2 linked regions of the Endozoicomonas sp. GU-1 genome follow. The protein of the gene in region 1 interacts with the protein of each later gene in a pairwise test. Links are inferred from orthologs where the notes say so. Each region holds a gene or a part of one and is shown on either strand. Other genes may lie near its edges.

The links.
Region 2: the proteins of rho (region 1) and nusG interact in binary tests that used the Escherichia coli proteins (3 or more experiments, as listed by UniProt). The link is inferred for Endozoicomonas sp. GU-1 from one-to-one orthologs.

The regions. Positions count from the first base shown.
Region 1 is NZ_CP114771.1:3,637,283-3,640,371, forward strand. What follows is about bases 1-2,874. They hold rho (transcription termination factor Rho), read right to left. Parts: upstream 2,131-2,874; coding sequence 871-2,130; downstream 1-870. Other genes in these bases: ubiD (4-hydroxy-3-polyprenylbenzoate decarboxylase), read right to left, coding at 1-558; trxA (thioredoxin TrxA), read right to left, coding at 2,462-2,785. UniProt on the Escherichia coli protein: Facilitates transcription termination by a mechanism that involves Rho binding to the nascent RNA, activation of Rho's RNA-dependent ATPase activity, and release of the mRNA from the DNA template.
Region 2 is NZ_CP114771.1:4,351,341-4,358,781, reverse strand. What follows is about bases 1,616-4,563. They hold nusG (transcription termination/antitermination protein NusG), read right to left. Parts: upstream 3,383-4,563; coding sequence 2,849-3,382; downstream 1,616-2,848. Other genes in these bases: secE (preprotein translocase subunit SecE), read right to left, coding at 3,395-3,763; rplK (50S ribosomal protein L11), read right to left, coding at 2,129-2,563; rplA (50S ribosomal protein L1), read right to left, coding at 1,616-2,129. In the rest of the region: rplL (50S ribosomal protein L7/L12), read right to left, coding at 101-475; rplJ (50S ribosomal protein L10), read right to left, coding at 569-1,099; more of rplA, read right to left, coding at 1,434-1,615; ltrA (group II intron reverse transcriptase/maturase), read right to left, coding at 4,589-5,611; O3276_RS17955 (hypothetical protein), read right to left, coding at 6,468-7,441. UniProt on the Escherichia coli protein: Part of the processive rRNA transcription and antitermination complex (rrnTAC). The complex forms an RNA-chaperone ring around the RNA exit tunnel of RNA polymerase (RNAP).

The sequences.
Region 1 (3,089 bases):
TAATTTATTCTTACCAAGCAGCTGCTGACGATAAATGCCCAGATTCTGTCGCTCTTTTTCCGGGCCACGGGTAATGACCAGGGGCCAGGTGATCAATGGTGCAGCATCCCCTGGCCAGCAAGTCTGAATTGGCAGCCGGGTTAAATCAATATCATCACCTTGCACTACCACTTCCTGACAAGGTGCCGATTTAACCACCTTTGGTCCCATGTTCAGCACCTGCCTGAACAGCGGCAGCTTTTCAATGGCATCTCTCAAGCCTTTTGGGGGATCCGGCTCTTTCAGGTAGGCCAACAGCTCACCCACTTCCCTCAGTGCACCGATATCCTTCTGCCCCATCCCCAGGGCAACCCGCCTCTGCGTGCCAAACAGGTTCGCCAACACGGGCATATCGAAGCCTTTGGGGTTTTCAAACAATAGGGCGGGCCCCCCTTTTTTCAGGGTTCGATCACAGATTTCAGTCATTTCCAGAACCGGGTCAACTTCAAACGTGATTCGCCTGAGTTCCCCCTGTTTTTCCAGCTGATCAATGAAATCCCGGAGATCCTTGTATTTCATGAATATTTCTTCTTTGGCTCTGACTTTTTCAGGCTTTGGCAGTTTTCTCCTGAACAGTGAAAACTACGTCAGTCGAAACAGGTGATAAAGAGATTATTGCTGTCTGATTATGAGGATCGAATAACCGAAGCTTGCCTTTCACGGTCTTTTCGGCCCGCAAAATGAACGGACTGAAAGATCAAAGTCTGACCAGGTAGTTGCGCAATGGCTCATTGGTAGAAACAGGCTTGCAGGGTGCTTTGGCCTTATCCCCCGGCAGAGACTGTGATCGTGATCGACATCCTTCTCACAGTCCTTCCTGTGGGAATAAAATTACTTCCGTTTCATGGACTGGAAGAATTCTTCATTCGTCTTGGTGTGCTTCATACGGTCCAGCAGGAATTCAATGGCCTGAATTTCATCCATTGGGTGCAGGATTTTACGCAGAATCCACATACGCTGAAGCTCTTCTTCCGTGGTCAGCAGATCCTCACGGCGAGTACCTGACTTGTTGATACCAATAGCAGGGAAGACCCGCTTTTCAGCCGCCCGACGGTCAAGGTGGAGTTCCATGTTACCGGTACCCTTGAATTCCTCAAAGATAACCTCATCCATCTTGGAGCCGGTATCAACCAGTGCGGTTGCCAGAATGGTCAGGCTGCCACCCTCTTCAATGTTACGGGCAGCACCAAAGAAACGCTTCGGACGCTCAAGGGCATGAGCATCCACACCACCCGTAAGCACCTTGCCGGAAGAGGGAATCACGGTGTTGTAAGCACGGGCCAGACGGGTAATGGAATCCAGCAGAATAACAACGTCTTTCTTGTGCTCTACCAGACGCTTGGCTTTTTCCAGCACCATCTCGGCAACCTGCACATGACGTGAAGGAGGCTCATCGAAGGTAGAGGCGACCACTTCACCGCGCACGGAACGGGACATTTCGGTAACCTCTTCCGGGCGCTCATCAATCAGCAGAACAATCAGGTAGCACTCCGGATTATTACGGGTAATGTTTGCCGCAATATTTTGCAGCATCAGTGTTTTACCCGCTTTAGGAGGAGAGACAATCAGGCCACGCTGACCTTTGCCGATGGGAGCTACCAGGTCGATAATTCGAGCGGTTAAATCCTCTGTTGCACCATTTCCCATCTCCATAGTGAGACGGTCCTGGGGAAACAATGGCGTAAGGTTTTCAAACAGGATTTTATTGCGGGCATTTTCTGGTTGGTCAAAATTGATTTCATTCACCTTGAGGAGGGCAAAATATCTTTCTCCCTCCTTCGGTGGACGAATTTTCCCGGAAATCGTATCGCCCGTTCTCAGATTAAACCGGCGAATCTGACTTGGGGAAACATAAATATCGTCCGGTCCCGCCAGATAGGAACTATCAGCGGAACGGAGAAATCCAAAACCATCCTGGAGAATTTCCAGAACACCGTCACCATAGATGTCTTCACCACTGCGTGCATGGCGTTTGAGTATGGTGAAAATTACATCCTGCTTCCTGGAACGGGCAAGGTTTTCGAGACCCATTTCATTCGCTATCGCCAGAAGTTCAGGAACAGACTTTTTCTTCAGTTCGGTAAGATGCATAACCAGTAGTGTGCGAATGTTAAATTGAAAGGTAAGTGGCCGTTGTCTTTGCAGGAAGATCAGAAAGTATTTGACTTATTATGATAAAGGACAGCTAAGTGTTGATTGATGCCTGCGAGTGTTTATAACGGCTGCCCTGTCTGGGCCATATCCCTGAGGTCAGAAGATTCCTGACAGCCCTGTGTAATTACAGTCTATATCCATTTCTGGAAAATAATCAAGAATTAAGACTTCGTCAACTGAATTGATTTAAAAATTTAATCAAATGGCTATAAAATTGAGGCCAGTCAAGTGGCTGTAACGGTCTGTCACAACCACCAATGACCAGCAATTACAGATTGCTATCCAAAAATGCGGTCAGCTGTGATTTGGACAGGGCACCCACTTTCGTAGCTTCTACGTTGCCGCCCTTAAACAGCATCAGCGTAGGAATACCACGCACACCGTATTTTGGCGGGGTTGCCTCATTCTCATCAATATTCAGCTTGCAGACGGTCAGTTTGCCGTCGTAGTCCTGGGCAATTTCATCAAGAACGGGGGCAATCATTTTGCAAGGACCACACCATTCAGCCCAATAGTCAACCAGTACCGGACCTTCCGCCTTCAGAACCACTTCTTCGAAGGAGTCATCTGTCACTTTGACAATTTCGCTCATGGAATGGATCTCCTAACCAGGGTACTTAATTAGTACTTAAAAGTGTTTAAAGTAAACTCAGGAGCCTTGACCGAGGGCAAGCCAAACAGGCTGCCAAAAGATATCACCGGCCCAGAACTGACCTATTATGCCTGATTCATGGAATTTTGTGGCTTTTTTTTCTATAAAAATGCCATTGAGCATGGAGGCTTATAAGATTGCCATATGACACAGGCCTGTTTTTCAGTCATCAGTGTAGCTTTGCCCAGGGCAATACAGCCAGTAGGATTTGTGTGCATAACTCGATTAAAGTTAACCTTTTAAC
Region 2 (7,441 bases), 720 kb from region 1 along the record:
ATAGCTCATACAACGGAAAAAAGGCCGGCACCCTCGCGGGCACCAGCCACCTGAATCTATTATGCAACAGACCCGGGATTATGCAATGCTTTTGTAGAAATTACTTGATTTCTACTTTAGCACCAGCTTCTTCCAGCTGCTTCTTCAGCTCTTCAGCTTCTTCTTTAGAAGCGCCTTCTTTCAGAGGAGCTGGAGCGCCGTCTACAACAGCCTTGGCTTCTTTCAGACCCAGGCCAGTAGCAGCACGTACTACCTTGATGACGTTAACTTTCTTCTCGCCAGCGTCAGTCAGGATTACGTCGAACTCAGTTTTTTCTTCAGCAGCGGCAGCAGCTTCAGCAGGAGCAGCAGCAACAGCAGCAACAGCAGCAGCAGAAACGCCGAACTTTTCTTCCATAGCGGAAACCAGTTCAACAACGTCCATTACAGACATTTCAGCGATTGCATTCAGGATATCTTCTTTGGACAGAGCCATCTCTATATCTCCAAAAATCTTGGTTGGGGCAAACAAACAGCCAGCCCCGGAATTTGTTTAAGCAAAAAAGCAAGAAAACCAATCCGGCAAGGATTAAGCGGCTTTCTTCTTCTCGTCGGCAACAGCTGCCACAACACGGGTAATGCTTGCAGGAATCTCGTTCAGAGTTCTTGCCAGCTTGGTTACCGGTGCGATCATTACGCTCATCAGCATTGCGCGAGCCTGATCCAGAGTAGGCATCTTGGCCAGAACATCGATCTGTTCTGCGCCCAGCAACTGTCCGGAAATAGACAGGGCTTTGATATCCAGCTCTTTGTTCTCTTTGGCAAAATCCTTCATCAGACGCGCGGCGGCACCCGGATCTTCCATAGAGAAAGCAAGCACAGTAGGGCCTACCAGAACTTCCTGCAGGCACTGAAGCTCAGTACCTTCTACAGCGCGCTTGGCCAGGGTGTTACGAACTACCTTCAGGTAGACGCCACCTTCACGAGCCTGCTTACGCAGAGCAGTCATTTGACTAACAGTAAGACCACGGTAGTCCGCGATTACAGCCGACAGAGCGCTTTGTGCAGCCTCGCTGACTTCGGCCACAATAGCCTTCTTGTCTTCGAGTCCTAACGCCATGGGCTTTACTCCAAACTTATGTAGTTTCACTTATGATTTATTCGAGATAAATCATTAAGCGCTTACAATACGGTGATGGGTGTATACCGTTTTGGATAAAACGCATACTCACCGTCTACGCAGGACATTAAGTCCTCCGCCTATAACCCTTTCCGAAGAAAGGCCCCTGAAAAAACAGGCACGGCGCTGGACACCTGCGATCTTTGACGACCCCCGCCATGAAAGCAGGGACCCCAAAGAGGGTTGCGACTGGCTTGCACCAGCCAGAAATCTGACAATCCAGATTTCTGTAATTCTTTCTATCGCTTACGCAGACAGGCTTTAGCAGACAGTCTTAAGCGGAAAGAGAAGACATGTCGATAGTCAGACCCGGACCCATGGTAGAGGACAGGGTAACTTTCTTCATGTAAACGCCTTTGCTGGAAGAAGGCTTCAGCTTCTTCAGATCAACCAGCAGAGCTTCAACGTTCTGCTTCAGGGCAGCTGCGTCAAAGTCGATCTTACCAACGCCAGCGTGGATGATACCGTTCTTGTCAGTACGAAAACGAACCTGACCAGCCTTGGCGTTCTTAACCGCTTCAGCAACGTTAGGTGTTACAGTACCAACCTTAGGGTTAGGCATCAGGCCGCGTGGACCCAGAATCTGGCCCAGCTGACCAACAACGCGCATCGCATCAGGAGAGGCGATCACTACGTCGAAGTCCATTTGACCCGCTTTAACCTGCTCAGCCAGGTCTTCCATACCAACCACTTCAGCTCCCGCTTCTTTAGCGGCTTCAGCGTTAGCACCCTGGGTGAACACAGCGACGCGAACGTCTTTACCGGTACCGTTAGGCAGTACGGTAGAACCACGAACTACCTGGTCAGATTTACGAGGATCCACACCCAGGTTGACAGAAACTTCGATCGTTTCCTTGAACTTGACGCTGGAGATCTCTTTCAGCAGGCTGGCGGCTTCTTCAAAGCCGTAAGACTTGGTAGAGTCGATCTTTTCAGCAATCAGCTTGGCACGCTTTGACATCTTAGCCATTACTCAACACCCTCCACGATCAGACCCATGGAACGAGCTGAACCAGCAATGGTACGTACCGCTGCGTCTTCGTCAGCAGCTGTCAGATCAGGCTCTTTGATCTTGGCAACTTCAAGCAGTTGCTCGCGAGTCACAGTACCGACCTTCTCGGTATTTGGACGGCCAGAACCCTTCTTCAGCTTCAGAGTCTTCATCAGCAGAACAGAAGCAGGCGGAGTCTTGGTTTCGAAAGTGAAACTGCGATCACTGTATACAGTAATAACAACAGGAATCGGCATGCCAGCATCCATTTTCTGGGTGCTTGCGTTGAACGCCTTACAGAATTCCATGATGTTTACACCGTGCTGACCCAGAGCAGGACCAACAGGTGGGGATGGGTTCGCCTGTCCAGCAGGCACTTGAAGCTTAATATAAGCTTGTACTTTCTTGGCCATTGTTAACCTCTACGTGGGTCACTGCCTCATTTGACGCTCTATCCCAGACTCCTTTACAAGAAATCCCGAAAAAACATCAAATTCCACGGCTACCCGTTTACAAAGCGCGGTAGTTTACAGAAATCATCCCGAAAGCACCAGCGCAAAAACACGTAAGATAATTGCAATTTACACAATTATCGTTTTCCGCCCGAACAATAAGGGAGGATGCAAGCCCAACCCCCAAAAACACAAAACCCCGCCACCAGAGCTGGCAAACGGGGTTATGGTATCAATTCGATCAGCTTACACTTTTTCAACCTGGCCAAACTCAAGCTCGACCGGCGTTGAGCGACCAAAAATCATTACCGCCACCTGGAGACGACTCTTCTCGTAGTTAACGCCTTCCACCACGCCATTAAAGTCGGCAAAAGGACCTTCGATAACACGAACCATCTCACCCGGCTCAAACAGAGTCTTGGGCCTTGGAGCCTCAGCACCTTCGTGCACACGACGAAGAATCGCATCCGCTTCTTTTTCAGTGATCGGCGCAGGCTTGTCGGCGGTACCACCGATAAAGCCCATAACCCGCGGCGTATCTTTAATCAGATGCCACGAGTCTTCGTTCATTTCCATCTGGACTAACACATAGCCCGGAAAGAATTTTCTTTCACTCTTGCGCTTCTGGCCGTTTTTAATCTCTACCACTTCCTCGGTAGGCACCAGAATTTCGCCAAAATACTCTTCCATACCAAGACGCTTGATACGCTCATTCAGAGAGCGCAACACCTGCTTCTCGTATCCAGAGTAGGCATGAACCACATACCATCGTTTCGCCATGTCCTGTCCCTATCAAATCAGGCTGCTGATCATCCAGCCTAGCAGAGAATCGAGCCCCCACAAAATAAGGCCCATCACTAACACGACAGCAACCACCACCAAAGTAGTTTGCACCGTCTCCTGACGAGTAGGCCAGACAACCTTGCGAATCTCGGTTTTGGCATCCTTCAGCAACGTCCAGAAGGCACCACCCTTTACCGTCTGCAGAGCAACAAACCCGGCAACCGCCGCGATTACCAGCAGACCGACAACCCTGAGAAGGAGCGACTCAGCAGAGAAGTAATAATTACCGTAAACACCAACAGCGACCAGAACCGCCACAAGGCCCCATTTGAGACCATCCAGACGACCCGGAGTCGCAATTTCAGAATTTCCACTCATCAGCTTGATTTTCTCTATCCAGGCTTTCTTGAAAAGATCTTTAAAAAGACCTCTGAGAACAAGCACCCCAGGAGCTTGATCATTGGAAATGGCAGGCCAGGAGGGAATCGAACCCCCAACCCCCGGTTTTGGAGACCGGTGCTCTACCAATTGAACTACTGGCCTAAATCACTATCACTCTGGATTGCAGTGCCGGTGAATTATAATCATCATTAACCGACCTGAAAAGCATTTCGGCTTATCGAGCACAAAAACAATCAGCGCCCGAGATAAAGAGATACACATCTCTCAAAAAAACATTTCAACGAACACCTGAAAAGGGAAGAAAAGATGCAAACCCTTTTCATTTCAATATCTTACCACATCAACGGGTCTTTTCAAGCCCCTTTAATCTCCCCACTCATGCCGCATGAGGATACATAAAAATCATGCAAACACAAAATATACGACAAATCGCTAGTAGTACGTTCAAGGTCTCGAACCGCCACATATAAAACAGGAATCGACAGAAAAAAGCAAGAACAGAGGAAAGAAAAGTTGGCAGTGGGCAGAAAAAGAAAAAAGAAAAAAGAAAAAGCGTAAGCAACCTTCTTTTTCTGCCCACTGCCCACTACCCACCAGCAATTCCCGACAACCATACGCCTTAAGTCGTATAACATTGTATTATCCAAGCATAATATTTACGGATGAAATACCCCACTCCGTATGAAAACAGAGTTCCTGATTACTTTGTAGACACACCGAACACTGAAAACAATCGGGTAAGGGCTGGTCTTTCTCCAGCCCTCCCCACAGCACCCGGCATGCGGGTCCGCACCGGGCGGTTCAACGATGATGGTGAAACCTGATCCATAAGTCTTTCAATGAAACAAGCCCAATTTTCGCGAGGTAATTGTTATTCAGTGCCTGTTGTACCGCATAAGTTTTACTCAGACGGTAATACCCTTTGCTGCTGGCTGCGATCTTGGCGGCGTTCACTTTATCAACGCCTAACCTGACCAGATGCTTAAAACGGGTTTTCGGCTTGCGCCATTGCTTCAGAAAACAGCAACGGATTCGCCGACGTATCCATTGATCCAGCAGGGGAATTGGTCGGTAATATTCCGATAACCGGAAATACCCCATCCAACCCCGGATATATTGCGCCAATTTGCGTAACCGATGTTGCATTGAGACACCCCAGCGACGACTGGTCAACTTGAGTATCCGGTATTTGAATCGGTCCAGACACTTCTGGGCCCAGCGAACTTTCTTCCCTGTGAAGGTGAAACTCAGGAATTCGCTTTCTGTTGCTTTCACAACTTTACTTTTCCGGGAGTTAATCTTCAGTTTCAATTTGCGTTCAATGAATTGGGTAATGCTGTGCATCACCCGATCCCCTGCACGCTGACTTTTGACGAGAATCACAAAATCATCACAGTATCTTGCAAAGCAATGACCCCGATATTCAAGCTCCTTGTCGAGTTCGTCGAGGACCACATTAGACAGCAAGGGTGATAAAGGCCCACCCTGTGGCATGCCAACCCTGGTCGGGTAGACATTGCCCTCAATCATGACTCCGGAGCGCAGGTAGCGACCAATCAGTTTCAGAAGGCGTTTGTCGCGGACCTTACGGGAGACCCTCGACATCAAAACGTCGTGATTAACCGTATCAAAGAATTTACTCAGATCAACGTCAACGGCGTAATGTAGCCCCCCGTTGATCAACTGCTTAACCTGACGAACTCCGTCGTGTGCTGACCGTCCCGGTCGGTAGCCAAAGCTGTTTGGGGAAAATCCCGGGTCAAAGACAGGCGTCAGCACCTGCACAATGGCCTGCTGTATGACCCTGTCGATCACGGTTGGGATTCCCAGAAGCGTTCACCGCCGTCCGGCTTTTCTATTACATGCCGGCGCACGGGTGACGGCTGATAGGTTCCGTCCAATAAGGCTTGACGCACTGAAGGCCAATGCTGTTTGGCAAAGTCTGGATAAGCTTCAATGGTGACTCCATCGATACCCGGAGCACCCTTGTTGCTTCTGACCTGTTTCCATGCGCTTGCCAGATTAGCCGGTTCAAGTACGCAATTTAGTAGATCATGGTTCAAAGCTGGTCAAAGATTCTGTCGCCAGGTACGGTGAGTCGCCGGACGGCTGCATCGCCCTGAGGGAATCAGTCTCCTCTTTGTCATCGATGTTCGGCCCTTCGCTGACGACTTCCCGTCCATTAATGACTTTTGTCGTACAGCTACTATGGCCTCTGCTGACTTCTGTCCAATCACCACGCGGAGTTGCCTCTGCTGGCGCTATTGGTTGCCATCGGGTTTGCTCGAACAGGATGATGAGTCACTGTTCGCCGAGCCTGTTGTAACCAGTGGCTGAGAACTGGGAACTTACCAATCGCATGTTGAACAGATCTCCCCGGATAAGAACATGGACTTTCAGTGCACAACCGCCGCATTTACCGTGTCTCACGAACCAGAGGGCTTTGTGATCCTTGGCTCACTCGCCCAGAGACTCAGCCTTGTATGCGATTTCTGTACGTCGGCTCGCACCTTTGCACTCAGACTGCCTCCGCACAGCCCCTCGCGGGACTGCACTTGCCTTAAGCTAGTGGTTGTCATCAGCAGGCGTCTTTACCGCCAGTCAGATGTAGGTTCTCCCACAGGGGACTTTCACCCCATCAGTTCATGCCCATGCCGGGCGTACCAAGAATATTGAGAGGCTAAGTTGTATCCACCATAAGCGTTTTCAGGCTGATACTCTTACCCACAGTTATTGCTGTTAACAGTTCCGTCCATGAGTCGATAATAAACCAGTCAAACAGCCCCCTTATCCCATGCCAGAGCGATTTTTTTGATTTCGATACCGACAACGCTTTTTGGAAAAGAGGGCAGGCAAGCTGCTCTATCTGATCAATGAGAAAAGCGGTAAATGTCAAGCTGGCAAAGTTTGTCGCCAGATGCATCTCTCCGTGCCCGTAATTGTGTTCCAGGTTGTACCCTTGTGTTTTCAGTGTGTTAAACGTTTCGTTCTCAATTTTCCACTTGGCGCGTGCTCCTCGCATGACTTTGGTCACGTTTTCAAGGGTAATGTAAATATCAGTAACCCAGGTGTTGGTGTATTTCTTTCCTTTGGGACTGATTTCTACGTACTCAAGGTAGTTGACCAATATCTCTTTATGAGACTTATTGATGGGAACTCCATTGACAAACCGGAACCAGTGTCGATAGCCATCTTCGTCGGTATACCCATGGCGAACAACTTTGTTCGCTATGTCCAGCTCATCCACTGCTTCATAAAGTGATAGGTGACTGGTGTCCTTCGCAACCATGATGAAGCTGTAGTTATAGGATTTAACCAGCTTTATCGTGGGTCCATCGGAGTATAAATCGTCAAAGTTGAGCACCAGTTTCAGGTGCGGGTGCTCTCTGGCAATGTTCGCCAGAAGTCTTTTGAGAGCTGTTTGCTCACAGTCGTTTTTTGAGGCATCTACCTGCTGAATGATGGGTTCCGGCATCAAAGGTAGTACTTCCTTCTTACCCGGTTTAACCAGACAGCAAGCCAGCAACTGATGGTAGTACTGGGGATTTTTGCTATCCGGTTTTTTCACACAGCACTCAGGGCAATGGATGGTTCCAGAAGCAAAATGCCCTGTTCCACCGTAAGCGTCCAAACGGGGGGCAGACTCCAATGGCA